2 regions of the Metabacillus schmidteae genome follow, and region 1 is predicted to be linked to the other one. Evidence: riboswitches for the same ligand, from Rfam matches in the RefSeq annotation. Region 1 holds a riboswitch; the other holds the start of a gene.
What was found. A riboswitch is a leader RNA that binds a small molecule or an ion and turns the genes downstream of it on or off. The one in region 1 is predicted to bind cyclic di-AMP.

Region 1 (6,327 bases):
ACATGAGCAGTACTTACAGAAAGTCTTGGTTATCATTATTTTTACTAAGCATTACAATTCTTATTCTTGGGGCATGTGGGAATACAAATGAAGAAACAACTGAATCTGAAGGTGCGAAAGAAAAAAATGATACACCATCAGAAGAAACATATACAGTTGAACATGCTATGGGAACAACTGAAATTACTGGAACTCCAGAAAAAGTTGTTATTTTAACAAATGAAGGAACTGAAGCTCTGCTTGCAATGGGAGTAACACCGGTTGGAGCTGTTCAATCATGGCTTGGAGAGCCATGGTATGATCATATCTCTGAAGAAATGACAGATGTTCAAGTCGTTGGTACTGAGAGTGAAGTAAATGTAGAAGCCATTGCTGCACTAAAACCAGACTTAATTATTGGAAACAAAATGCGACAAGAAAAGGTCTATGAACAATTAAAGGCGATTGCACCGACCGTTTTCTCTGAGACATTAAGAGGTGACTGGCAGGAAAACTTTAATTTATATGCAAAAGCATTAAATCGTGAAGAAGAGGGCAAAAAGGTCATTGCTGATTTTGAATCACGTATTACATCATTGAAGGATTCACTTGGCGATAAAGCTAATCAGGAAGTTTCTGTTGTACGTTTTATGGCAGGTTTGACAAGAGTTTATTATACTGATACATTCTCTGGTGTCATTTTTGACAAGCTGGGGTTAAAACATTCCAATTCCGTTCAAGAGTTATTTAAAGATAACCCGGATGATTTATTCGTACGTGAAGTTGGAAAAGAAATCATTCCGCAATTAGATGCTGATATTTTATTTTACTTCACATACGCACCACCGGGTGATACAGAAGCAACTAAAACTGAAGAAGATTGGACAAACGATCCTCTCTGGAAAAACCTGGAGGTAGTAAAAGCTAATAAAGCATATAAAGTTGATGATGCGATCTGGAATACCGCCGGTGGCGTAATTGCAGCTAACTTACTATTAGATGATATCGAAAACAAATTAGGTTCTGAATAAGATACTGGCGGCCAACACTGTTGGCCGCCTTATTATTTTTCCACTCCAACTTTTTACCTATCAACTTTTCCGTTTTATCTCACTAATTAAGGGAAAAATAGCAATATAACTATTTACAGGAGATGAGCTATCTTGCTTCAGGCAGCGTTTTGGGGAGCTTTTGCCGGATCACCTATCCTCTTAGGAGCGTTGGTAGGGATTTTCACAAATCTTCCTAAGAAGATAACAGGACTAATCATGTCATTTGGAACCGGTGTTTTAATAGGAGCTGCCGCATTTGAATTACTTGCAGAAGCAGTTAATGAAGGCGGTTTATGGGCAACATCCCTTGGATTTCTTTCAGGAGCTTTAGTTTTCACCTTTTCTGAAGCCATTATTTCAAAAAAAGGTGGAAGTGAGCGAAAGCGCTCAAAAAAAAGCTCTGAAAATCATTCCGGTTTATCAATCTTTATTGGAACAATCATTGACGCTGTTCCTGAGTCGATCATTATTGGAGTGAGTTTACTAGAACAAGGAACGGTTAGCTACTTAATGGTTATTGCTGTTTTAATTAGTAATTTTCCTGAGGGTCTTTCCAGTACTGTTGGATTAAAACAAGACGGGTATAAACGAAAGAAAATATTGCTGATGTGGCTAATTGTTGTAGCACTTTCATCAATTAGCTCGTTATTAGGTTATGTTGTACTTCAGAATGCACCTGTACATATCGTTTCAATCATTTCTGCTTTTGCAGCTGGCGGAATTTTTGCTATGGTATCCTCGACCATGATGCCGGAAGCATTTGAAGAAGGCGGTGCAGTAGTAGGATTTATTGCTTCTTTAGGACTTTTGGCTTCTTTGTTCTTAGCTAATATCTAAGAAAAGCGTAAGGCGCCCGCCTATCGGCTCGAGCTAGACACCAACACTAAGTACAAAATTTAATACTTTTTATCCTATAAAAAAGGGCTCCCTATTTGAAGGAAGCCCTATTAGATTTATCCAGTTAAAATATCTTCTTCCGGATAGCGAATTTTCTCTTTTGAAGGTGTTGCTAAAGAAAACATCAAGGTCAATGGACCAAGTTTTCCTAAGATCATAATAAAAATAATAAGCTGTTTTCCAACAGATGTTAGTGTTCCAGTTAGTCCTGCAGACAGACCAACAGTACCAAAAGCAGATACCACTTCAAACATAATATCAATAAATGAAGCATCTTTTTCTGTTATATTTAAAAGAAAGATACCAATAATGACAAATACAATACTGATCATTGAGATCGCGAGTGCTTTAAGAAGAAAAACTGAGTTAATTGTTCTTCTTAATATAACAATATTAGTTTTCCCTCTTAAAAAGCTGATTGTTGCGAGTCCAATAATTAAGGCAGTTGTTAATTTAATCCCCCCGCCGGTAGATCCACTTCCTGCTCCGATAAACATAAGGATAATCATAAAAAACAATGTAGTTTCATCCATACTTCCAATATCAATCGTATTAAATCCGGCTGTTCTTGGTGAAACAGCTTGGAAATAAGAGGCCCAGAGCTTATCCCCTAATGTAAGATCACCAATTGTATTTGGGTTACTATATTCCAAACAAAAGATAAATAGCATAGCCACAGTATTTATAATAAAAGTACCAATAATCATTAACTTTGTATGAAGAGATAGTTTTTTAAACTTTCTCTTTTTCCACACATCAACTAAAACGGTAAATCCAATTCCACCAATGATAAACAAAATAGAAATCACAATATTCACCAGAGGATCGCCTACATATTGGATAAGATTATCTGACCAAAGTGCAAACCCTGCATTATTAAATGCGGAGATCGAATGAAAAAAGCTAAAAAACAATCCTTGAGCCCATCCGAATTGTGGTATCCATCGAATTGCAAGGAAAATCATCGCAATCAGCTCGATCGTAATGGAAAAAACAAATAGGTATTTCACAAGCTTAATAATTCCACCAACCGATGTTTGATTTAAAGCATGTTGCATAAGCAATCTTTCTTTAAGTCCAATCTTCTTGCCTATCATAATATAAATTAAAACCGCAAATGACATGATCCCAAGACCGCCAATTTGAATAAGTACTGCAATAATAAATTGTCCAAAGGTTGTAAAGGTAGTAGCAGGATCAACTGTGGCAAGTCCTGTTACCGTCATCGCTGAGGTGCTAATAAAGATAGCATCTATCCATTTAATTCCTTCATAAGTAGAAAAAGGTAGCTTTAAAATACATGTTCCAACTGTTATCGACACAACGAACACAATAACCAATAATTGCGACGGATTCAACTTAATGAATTTTTTCATTTTACATACCGAATTCTTCAAAATCTATAATATCTTTATTTTTACCAATAATTAGTAATACATCTCCAATAGAAATTCGTTCATTTTCCGATGGTGATACACAAATCTCTTCACCTCTTTGAATGCCGACAATATTGCAGCCGTATTTAGAAGGTATATCTAAATCACAAATTGTCTTGTTACATAGCTTCTTTGTTGCAACAACTTCCACAAGACTGTACTCTCTGGATAGCTCAATATAATCAATCATTTTTTCGGATATTATATGATGGGCGATGCGCTTTGCCATATCTCGCTCAGGGTGAATAACACGGTTCACACCAATTTTATCTAACACTTTTTGATGGTAGTCATTTTGTGCTTTCGCCCATACTTGTGGAATGCCTAATTCTTTTAGAATGAGAGATGTTAAGATGCTCGCTTCAATATCGTCACCAAACGAAACGAATGCATGATCGACATTTCGAACCCCCAGCTGCTTTAAGATTGTTTCATCTATTGCATTTGCCCTTACTGCATGTGTAGCATATGCAGCATATTGCTGGATTTTTTCCTCACTTTTATCGATCGCCAGAACTTCAATTCCAAGCTCATGGAATTCCTTAACAAGACTCCCGCCAAAACGACCTAAGCCAAATACAGCAAATTGCTTCTTCACAAAAATTCCTTCTTTCAATACTTAATGTTGTTAGTTACTTTTATTTCCTTTTATAGGTACACATTCATACATTTTTTGAACAACAAAAAAAGACACAAGGGTAGTGAGTCCCTGTGTCTTTTAAAAAGAAGCACATGGTCATCCCTTTAACGCTTGCGGAGTTAGCTGTCGGATTCGGGCAAAAGAGAATAGCCCTACAAACACCTTTAAAGACGTTTGATTCACCCCAAGTCTGTTAAGACACTTTCATGGGTCCCCCGCTCCTAATAATAGGATTAAGCGATCTTTGATCATCTATTCTTTTTTATTTAAAAACAAATTAATCATAATAAATAGTCAACTAACTAATTAATTCATATTATTTACGAATGTAATCTTACTCCCCCCAACACTCAATCGTAAAGGATGAAAAAATTCATTTTTTGATAATATATGGTCAAATTCGTTAATTTAATCGCTCTCAACTATCATTTCCTTAGTTAATCTTTTTATTTTGAACTTTTTCTAGGTTCCTTGTTATCCTATCTCCATAAAAAAAGACACAAGCAATATCGCTGTGTCTTATATATATCGTTTATGGATTATTTTTTTTATTCACAGGCTCTTCATCATCCATAAGACCCTTTGTAGCATTTTTAAATTCTCTAAGCGTTTTACCTGCTGCTTTTCCCAGTTCCGGTAATTTTTTTGGTCCAAATAATAACAGCGCAACAAACAAAATAAGTAAGATTTCTCCGAATCCCAAATTCATGTGTTCACACTTCTTTCATAAGAATGATAGACTTTAACTACCATTATAAATCAATCTAGATAAGAATCAAAGTTAGTTATTAGACTTTTCTAATTTGAAAATAAAATAAAAGTGAAACAAAAAGTCCGGTGACCACGGCTATTGGAACGATGATAGACAAATGATATTCCTCTCTCTTTTGGTTCACCACATCTTCATTTGTAACAATCTCACTTTTCATCTGTTCATTTTTCTCTTTATTCTCAACTTGATCAAGCTCTACTTCCGTTATAATCCTTTGATCCTCACCCTTAACAATAAGATCACCTGATGGACTTACATCTTTTTCAATCGTTTCTCCTTGTCGTTTCGTAAATGAGGTATCTTCTGTTACTAAGTACGAATGTTCGAATCCATCAGTATATTTTTCATTTCTTAGGACCTGATCTGTTTCAAAGTGTTCGAAGCCGTAATTGAATAAGGCTGTGGTGTCTTCATAGGACTGTTCACTGTACATCGAGTTTAACGTAACAGCAATCAAACTTATATTCTCTCGTTCAGCCGTTGTGACAAGTGTAAATCCCGCTTCCTGGACAAACCCGTTTTTTCCACCTGTGATACCTTCATACTCCTTGTCGCGTACCATTTCATGATGATTGATAAGAGTTGTATCCCAGGTCTCACCGTCCCATTTTAATTCACTCGTTTGAAAAATGTCTCTAAACGTTTGATTTTGTATCGCATATTGCGTGATTTTGGCCATGTCCTCTGCTGTAGTCAAATGCTCTGTTTCATAGAGCCCATGCGGATTTGAGAAATGAGTATTTTGCACCCCCACTTCTTGTTGTAAAAATTCATTAAAATCTTCCGCAAATTGTTCAACAGAACCACTAAGGTGTTCAGCAATCGCAACTCCTGCATCATTTCCGGAATTAATGATCAAGCCTTGAATTAACTTTTTTAATGGAACCTTTTCACCTGCTTCTAAGTAAACTCGAGTTCCATCCACATTTCTTGCATTCTCACTAACAGTCACAAGATCATTTATATTCCCTTTTTCTATCGCATAAATAGCTGTTGCAATTTTCGTTATGCTTGCAGGCGGGAGTTTTTCTTTACTATTTTTTTCATATAGTATTTGACCTGACTCTGCATCAACCAATATAACTGCCTCACTATAAAGGTGTAGATGTTCTTTCTCGAGGTTAGCAGTTGTCTCTGTCTCAGCTTTAATGGTTTTCGGCAATATAAATGAGCATATGACGAAAGCTATCAGAACATACTTAAGGTAGAATTTTTTCATGATGCTGCTCCTATACTTTATAGTTCTTATTCTTTCTTGAATAGGATAACAAGCGGTTACTGAAAAAAGCAATGTCAGTATTTTGAAACTATCCCTACTTTTTTACTACAAGAAAACTCTGGATTGACACTATAAATGAAGGCAATTATACTATAAACTGACGAACGTAAGGAAGGTTGATAATATGTCTGCTTCAAACATTAAACATGCTGCATTGATTCAATTTGCACAAAATGGTTATGATGGCACATCTCTTGCTACAATTGCCAATGATGTGGGGATAAAAAAGCAATCCATCTATGCCCATTTTAAAGGTAAAGATGAACTGTATT
Region 2 (6,327 bases), on a different contig from region 1:
CAATTAGAGGGAGTCGTTACAGGAGTAGCCCTCGACCACCTGCAATTAACAATCGGTGATTCAAATTATCATATTAGATTTCCGAATATTATTTATTTCATTACACCAAGAACATAAAATTCAAAGGTTAAGACGTCTTAATGGCGTCTTTTTATCATATTTAAATATTTTCAATAAAAATGAAGGGCATTCTTTATAATAAAAATGCGACATTGAACAATACTATAGAAATAATTAGAACGTATACATAAGATTAGATGATCAATGGAGGTTATTTTTATGGACACTTTTAACCATAATGTTGAAATGACTTCATCAGAAATTGCAAATCTATGGACTCAATATATAAATGATTCTTTATCAATATGTTCTCTTACTCATTCAATTGAAAAAGCAAAAGATGAAGATGTCAAAGGAGTTTTTGAATTTGCCCTCAGCCCTTGCCGAATCGCATATAATCACACTTACAGAAACGTTTAAGAAAGAAAATCCCCCTATTCCAAAAGGATATTCAGTACAAGAAGATGTAAATATGAACGCCCCTTCCTTATTTACAGATACATTTATGTTGAGTTATTTGCATGTTATGACATTACTTGGTTTAACAGGGTACGCTGGGGCAGTGTCCACTTCTTCCCGTACAGACCAAATCAAATACTTTATTCAATGTAATAAGGAAGCAATGGAATTATATGAACGAACTGCAAATGTGATGTTGAATAAAGGGCTATACAGTAAACCGCCGAGAATCAATACTCCTACTGAAGTAGATGTTGTTAATAACCAAAGCTATTTAACAGGATGATTTGGGAAAAAAAGACCTTTAAGCACAGTTGAAATTAGTGGAATTAGTTTCAATATGGTGAAGATTATCGTGAAGGTCGTGTTAGAGGTTGGATTTGGACAAGTTTGTCAAAATGAAGATGTAAAGAAATATTTTAAAAGAGGAAAAAAACTTTGTGAAAAACAATTTAATATTCTCAGTCAAATTTTAACGAATGCTGGTTTGGCCTCACCTGCTTCATGGGTATCAGAAGTAACAAAATCAACCGTTTCCCCCTTCTCCGATAAATTAATGCTCAATCATATCGTCATTCTAATATCAGCCGCAATCGGTTATTACGGAGCTGCTATATCTGTCTCACAAAGAAGAGACTTAACTTTGGAATACGCACGCCTTATGGCAGAAGTAGGGTTATACGCAGAAGATGGAGCAGAACTACTAATAAAACACGGTTGGCTGGAAGAGCCGCCATTAGCTGAAGACCGGGAAAAATTAGCTAGTAAGTAGGGACAGGTTTCTTGTCCCACCCTTTATATACACTGTCTAGCCAAAACTCATTACCTTAACATCATGACCCGAGATCTATTGGACCAAGGTTCCTGTCCCTATGTCCCAGTGTATATTTTGTAATGGCGTCGTCATAATCCGGATAGGTAAACTTGAGAGTTTCAGCAACATCTTTGGAGTATTTTCTAAACAAATCATAGCTGGTGAATAATGCCTTCCACATGTTTTCGATGTTATCCTGACGATAAGTTGAAAGCAATGCTTTCCAATCATCTTGGGGAAGATAATGATCAATAAATTTATAGTTTTTCCCCAAGCTAAAGTTGAATCCTTGTTCAATCCCGATTTTCCATGACATCATCCTCAATAAATTTGGTCTTGCAATTTCATGTAAATGATCAATGGCAAATAGAATTTCTCCTCTGGCTAATCCTTTTACAACATATGTTGAGACCATCCAAAATTCATTACAGCAATCATCAAATTCCCTAGCCGTTGGCTCTTTTATCCAATAGTTGCGGTCACTAGGAATCACATCATTTTTAATCATGGAGTCTTTATCAAGAAGAACTTCTACCAGACCATCGCTACCTGATAAATAATCTTCCACTTCTTTTAACGGAATAAGCGTTAAGTCCACTTTATTCCCATCTTCAAAAAGGATTAGATAGGAAAACCAATTCCCCAGTTCTGGAGGAAAAAGCTCCATATCTTCCGGCTTTTGCATCATGATCTGTTTTCCAAATAGATCAAGCCATCCATCATCTTTTTTAAACGAGTTCATATCTGTTACAAAATAGGATATATCATAATCCTGAAATGAATCACGGGGAATGTTTTTATTGGTCCGTGACCCTTCTAGAGTGACCAATCGAATTCTCTCATCATTTCTTGCAAATTCAATTAACATCTTCATCATTTCGGATTCACTTCTCATTGTTCATCCCCCACTTGTCCGTCAAGGTACTATTAGCACTCCTATTATTCTACATAGTATTCAAGCAATCTAGTAAAAAAGAACAACTTTAGAAAAAGACTCTTAAGATATGGCAACTCATTACTCTTTACAAGCGAAGCTTAACGGTCTACCAAAGAGATTATCCAATGATCACTCTTTCTTTAGGATAGTGATAATTTGGCTCATGTCCATTTTTTGAAATGATGAAAATAAAAGATAGAATACCAATACGGCCTATAAACATTAATAAAATTATGATAATTTTTCCAATTGCACTTAACTCAGGTGTTATCCCCATCGATAATCCTGTAGTTCCGAACGCAGAAGTTACTTCAAATATAAGCTCCATCGTTGTAAAAGGTTCAGTAACCTTCAAGAGGATGACTGAAATAAAACATATAGATATGGCTGTATTCATTATGGCCATCGATTTAAGAATGTCATCTTGATGGATCTCCCGTTTAAATACCTTTACCGCTTTATTTCCCCTAGCTAAATTGAAAATATATAATAAATTGATTGCAAAAGTAGTGGTTCGAACTCCACCACCGACTGAACTAGGCGAAGCCCCAACAAACATTAACAAAGAAAGGATCAGAAGTGTCGGTTCAGAAAATTGACTTACATCCATTGTAGCCAAGCCGCCATTTCTTGTCGTGGCAGACTGAAAAAAAGCATAGAAGAATGATTCATGCCAGGTTTTGTCTTTGAAAAAGTGATGTGCATCAAATACTAAAATAGCTATTGTTCCAAAAAGCATTAATAAGAAAAAAGTACTCGTTGTTAATCTTGTATATAATGAAAAATTGGAAGTTCTGTAAGGCTTTTTCTTTTTAATTAACTCCTTCACTTCAATAAGAACCGGAAAACCAATCGCCCCTAGTGTTAATAGAATAATATTTATCATTTGAACGAAATAGTCGTTTGCATAGGGAATGAGTGATTGTCCTGTAATATCAAATCCTGCATTAGTAGTTGCACTAACTGACGCAAAAAACCCCTGTAAATAAGCCTCTTGCCATGTAGAATAATAGTTCAAAAAATAAGTACCTAATATTGCTCCTCCAATGATCTCGATGACAATAATAATGACTAATATATTTTTCATCAATAGTACTAAACCTGCAAGATTTGATTGATTTTGATCAGTTTTTATGAGCTGCCTCTCTTTTAAACCAATTTTTTTCCCGAACAGTAACCAAAAAAAGGTACCTAATGTCATGATTCCAATTCCACCAAATTGCAAGATAAACATAAGAATAATAATGCCGGGTATGCTGAACGTATCTGGCGTTGATACAACCGCTAAGCCTGTAACACTAATGGCACTAACTGCAGTAAAAACAACATCAATAAAGGACCATTCTACTCCTGGTTTTAAGGCGATTGGTAAACTCAGTAAGGCTACTGATATCACCACTGCAATCAAATAAAAGCAAACGATCAATTGAGATGGTGACAAATTTTCAATTTTTAATTTTATCTTAGATTTACTAAGCATTTCTAACTTATCCCTTCTATATGCCTAAAATTCCTACAATTCTTTTCCCTCAAAACATTGCATACCTTATATCTGTACTCCCTTGTCAAATCGCCTCTTTATTTACATAAAGACAAAAAAAGACCATAACAAACAGAATGGTCTTTGGGCGAAACCTTTGACCTTCTCTCGAAAAATAAAATAACGCTTACGAGGTTAGCTGTCGGATTAGGAATTGAGAGTATCCCTTCTTACTATGTAAGACTCACCCCAAGATAGGCCTATTTGCCACCTATCAAATATGTTTCCCCCGCTCACAATAGATTCAGCGAATTAAAGGTATGTGAATTTCTTGATATATTATTGTAGTTTATTTATTTTATCAGATGCTTCTTGTTAGTTAAACCCTCTTAACATTCAAACTAGCAAGCATTAGTAGCAAAAGGTTTCTTGTTCCGCCCATCCTTACTCAGCTTCTGAAATGCTCTAACAACCATAAAAGCTGGTATTCCCCACATCAAAATAAAAGGTAAAAGAGAATCTGCATTGATATTCACATAAAACTCCTCCTCTCTTCATTATCCATCGAGTTCTAAGGAGCAAAAGGAACAAAATACCGAAACATAAAAGTTATAAACGCAAAAACTGATATTGAACATACACAAGCAAAACGGAGAAGGATATACAGAATTTTGATTTTTCCTTTGATGAAAAATGAATAAATAAAGCCTAGTAAAGGATTTAAAATTAAAAAGGGTAAAGAAATAGCAATCGTTACTTTTCCTATAATATGGATAATCTTAGTATCTACTCCGGATAAGCTTAAAACAAACAGAAGCAAAACAGTTACACCAACCGTTGCGATTAAAGAAAACAATGCCACTTTATAAGGTTTTCGAATAAAGTTCATCATAAAATTCTCCTTTATTCCTAGTAGGAAATTTCCCCTGTAGTATTAACGTAACACACGCTACCACATAATTTTGAGCTTTTATAATATCAAGCTTTTCCTGTAGTTTAAAAAAGTCCCGCTTTTCCTATAAATGTCACCCAGTTATGGACACACAATGGGAAAAACAGGACTAATGATATACCACTTTTGTTTTTTAAAAGTACTAATAACTACATACTATAGTCAGGCCTCTTTTGAATTTTTTTGTCCACTTAAAAGATGTCCAACATATGATAGTTCTTTGATTCTTACCGGAAGTTCACCTGTTGGTACTTTGAGCATGATTTTTTCGCCAATTTCCTTGAGTAAGAGCTGCCTCCCTACCGGAGATAAAAACGAAATACAACCAGAATCAGGATCTGACTGCTCAGGGAAGCAGATCACAAAATCCTCTGTATCGTTTTCCTCATCGAACAATACGGTAACCCTTGTGCCGATATATACCTTCGGCAGGAAGGGTATTACGCTGTTTTTCGGATCAGTATTTAGCAACTCTTCCAATTCCAGCAGATATAGATTAAAAAAGTCTTTTAATTGCTCCTGAACAGGAGTGTGAGCGATGTAAAGTCTTGTAAGCTTCTTTATGTTTTCATCAATATAAACCATCTGCTTTACTAAGTTCTCTTTGTGTTGAGGATTGTTATGGTTCATAGTATATAACCCCCAAACTTGGATTTTGCCTCTTGCATGTTTTCAATAAATTATTCATTGTAAAACTCCTCCTATATAAAAAAATAAACCCCTTCAAAAAGACCGAGAATACCTTCTAATCTCTGCCTTCCTGTTTCCAAATAAAGAGGGTAGTCCCCTTTATTAGTCGTTAGGGTTTCAAAATAATTTTACCATATTTAAACAGAAATAACCTCATATACTTCTAACCTATCTTAAAGAGAACACTTTCCTAATCCATTGGCTTTTCATGTAATAACCACGGTATGCGAGCTTCAAAATCTAATTGCAGGATCGGACCTCGTAACTCGTCAGGTACAAACATTAACTCCTTATTGAACCCAAATGTGAAATTTTGAATTCTGGCTGTATTTGTTTCAACCCATTCCGAATCCGTACAATATTCTCCTTCTACTAATTTACCTACGATATGGTAACTGCCAATATATAAATGTAACCTGTCTTCCATTTCACCATATTCTGATAAATGGCTCGGTTTAGAAGAAGTAATTCCTAACATGGAAAAAACCTCTAAAACTGGAGAAGATAAGTGTTTAGATGCCTCCATATAATTTTTGCAGGATAAACAACCGCACAATTCATTGTCTTTATGATAAAATTCCTTTGTCTTATCAACATCAACTTCTAATAGCCACTTCTTCACCTTCAATTGTTTCATTCTACTTCCTCACTCGAAGGTTTATCTATCATCCGATAAGAATACAATACTCCCTCAACCCACTTTTGGAAGGTCTCATACGCTTCTTCATCCGTATTGACTGTGCAAATGTATCCTCCTTTAAACGTTTCATAATAATAACCGTGATTATGAAATAATTCATGGATTTCATGATCTGTTTCAAACTCATTAAAAAACAAATCCATTGAACCATCCTGCCTTACCCAAGCAATCCCTTCGATTAAAGGCTTAGATTCGTCGTTCCAATTGCCAACATGAAGGTGATCTCCTGTATAAT

Region 2: it holds a riboswitch for cyclic di-AMP, as region 1 does, so the genes downstream of both, HWV59_RS03940 (TrkH family potassium uptake protein) here and HWV59_RS23920 (potassium channel family protein) in region 1, are expected to answer to the same signal.

What each region holds. Positions count from the first base shown of each region.
Region 1 is NZ_CAESCH010000002.1:647,493-653,819, reverse strand. Features, by position in the region: gene HWV59_RS23935 (ABC transporter substrate-binding protein) at 3-1,010, shown strand; gene HWV59_RS23930 (ZIP family metal transporter) at 1,143-1,868, shown strand; gene HWV59_RS23925 (TrkH family potassium uptake protein) at 1,985-3,304, opposite strand; gene HWV59_RS23920 (potassium channel family protein) at 3,306-3,962, opposite strand; cyclic di-AMP (ydaO/yuaA leader) riboswitch at 4,098-4,254, opposite strand; gene tatA (twin-arginine translocase TatA/TatE family subunit) at 4,537-4,713, opposite strand; gene HWV59_RS23910 (D-alanyl-D-alanine carboxypeptidase family protein) at 4,793-5,995, opposite strand; gene HWV59_RS23905 (TetR/AcrR family transcriptional regulator) at 6,180-6,327, shown strand, end outside.
Region 2 is NZ_CAESCH010000001.1:814,382-820,708, reverse strand. Features, by position in the region: gene HWV59_RS03955 (DUF2642 domain-containing protein) at 1-117, shown strand, start outside; gene HWV59_RS26970 (DUF3231 family protein) at 280-480, shown strand; gene HWV59_RS26965 (DUF3231 family protein) at 401-805, shown strand; gene HWV59_RS26960 (DUF3231 family protein) at 860-1,291, shown strand; gene ant(6) (aminoglycoside 6-adenylyltransferase) at 1,353-2,228, opposite strand; gene HWV59_RS03940 (TrkH family potassium uptake protein) at 2,389-3,750, opposite strand; cyclic di-AMP (ydaO/yuaA leader) riboswitch at 3,920-4,070, opposite strand; gene HWV59_RS03935 (hypothetical protein) at 4,322-4,639, opposite strand; gene HWV59_RS03930 (GreA/GreB family elongation factor) at 4,865-5,332, opposite strand; gene HWV59_RS03925 (hypothetical protein) at 5,583-6,029, opposite strand; gene HWV59_RS03920 (hypothetical protein) at 6,026-6,327, opposite strand, start outside.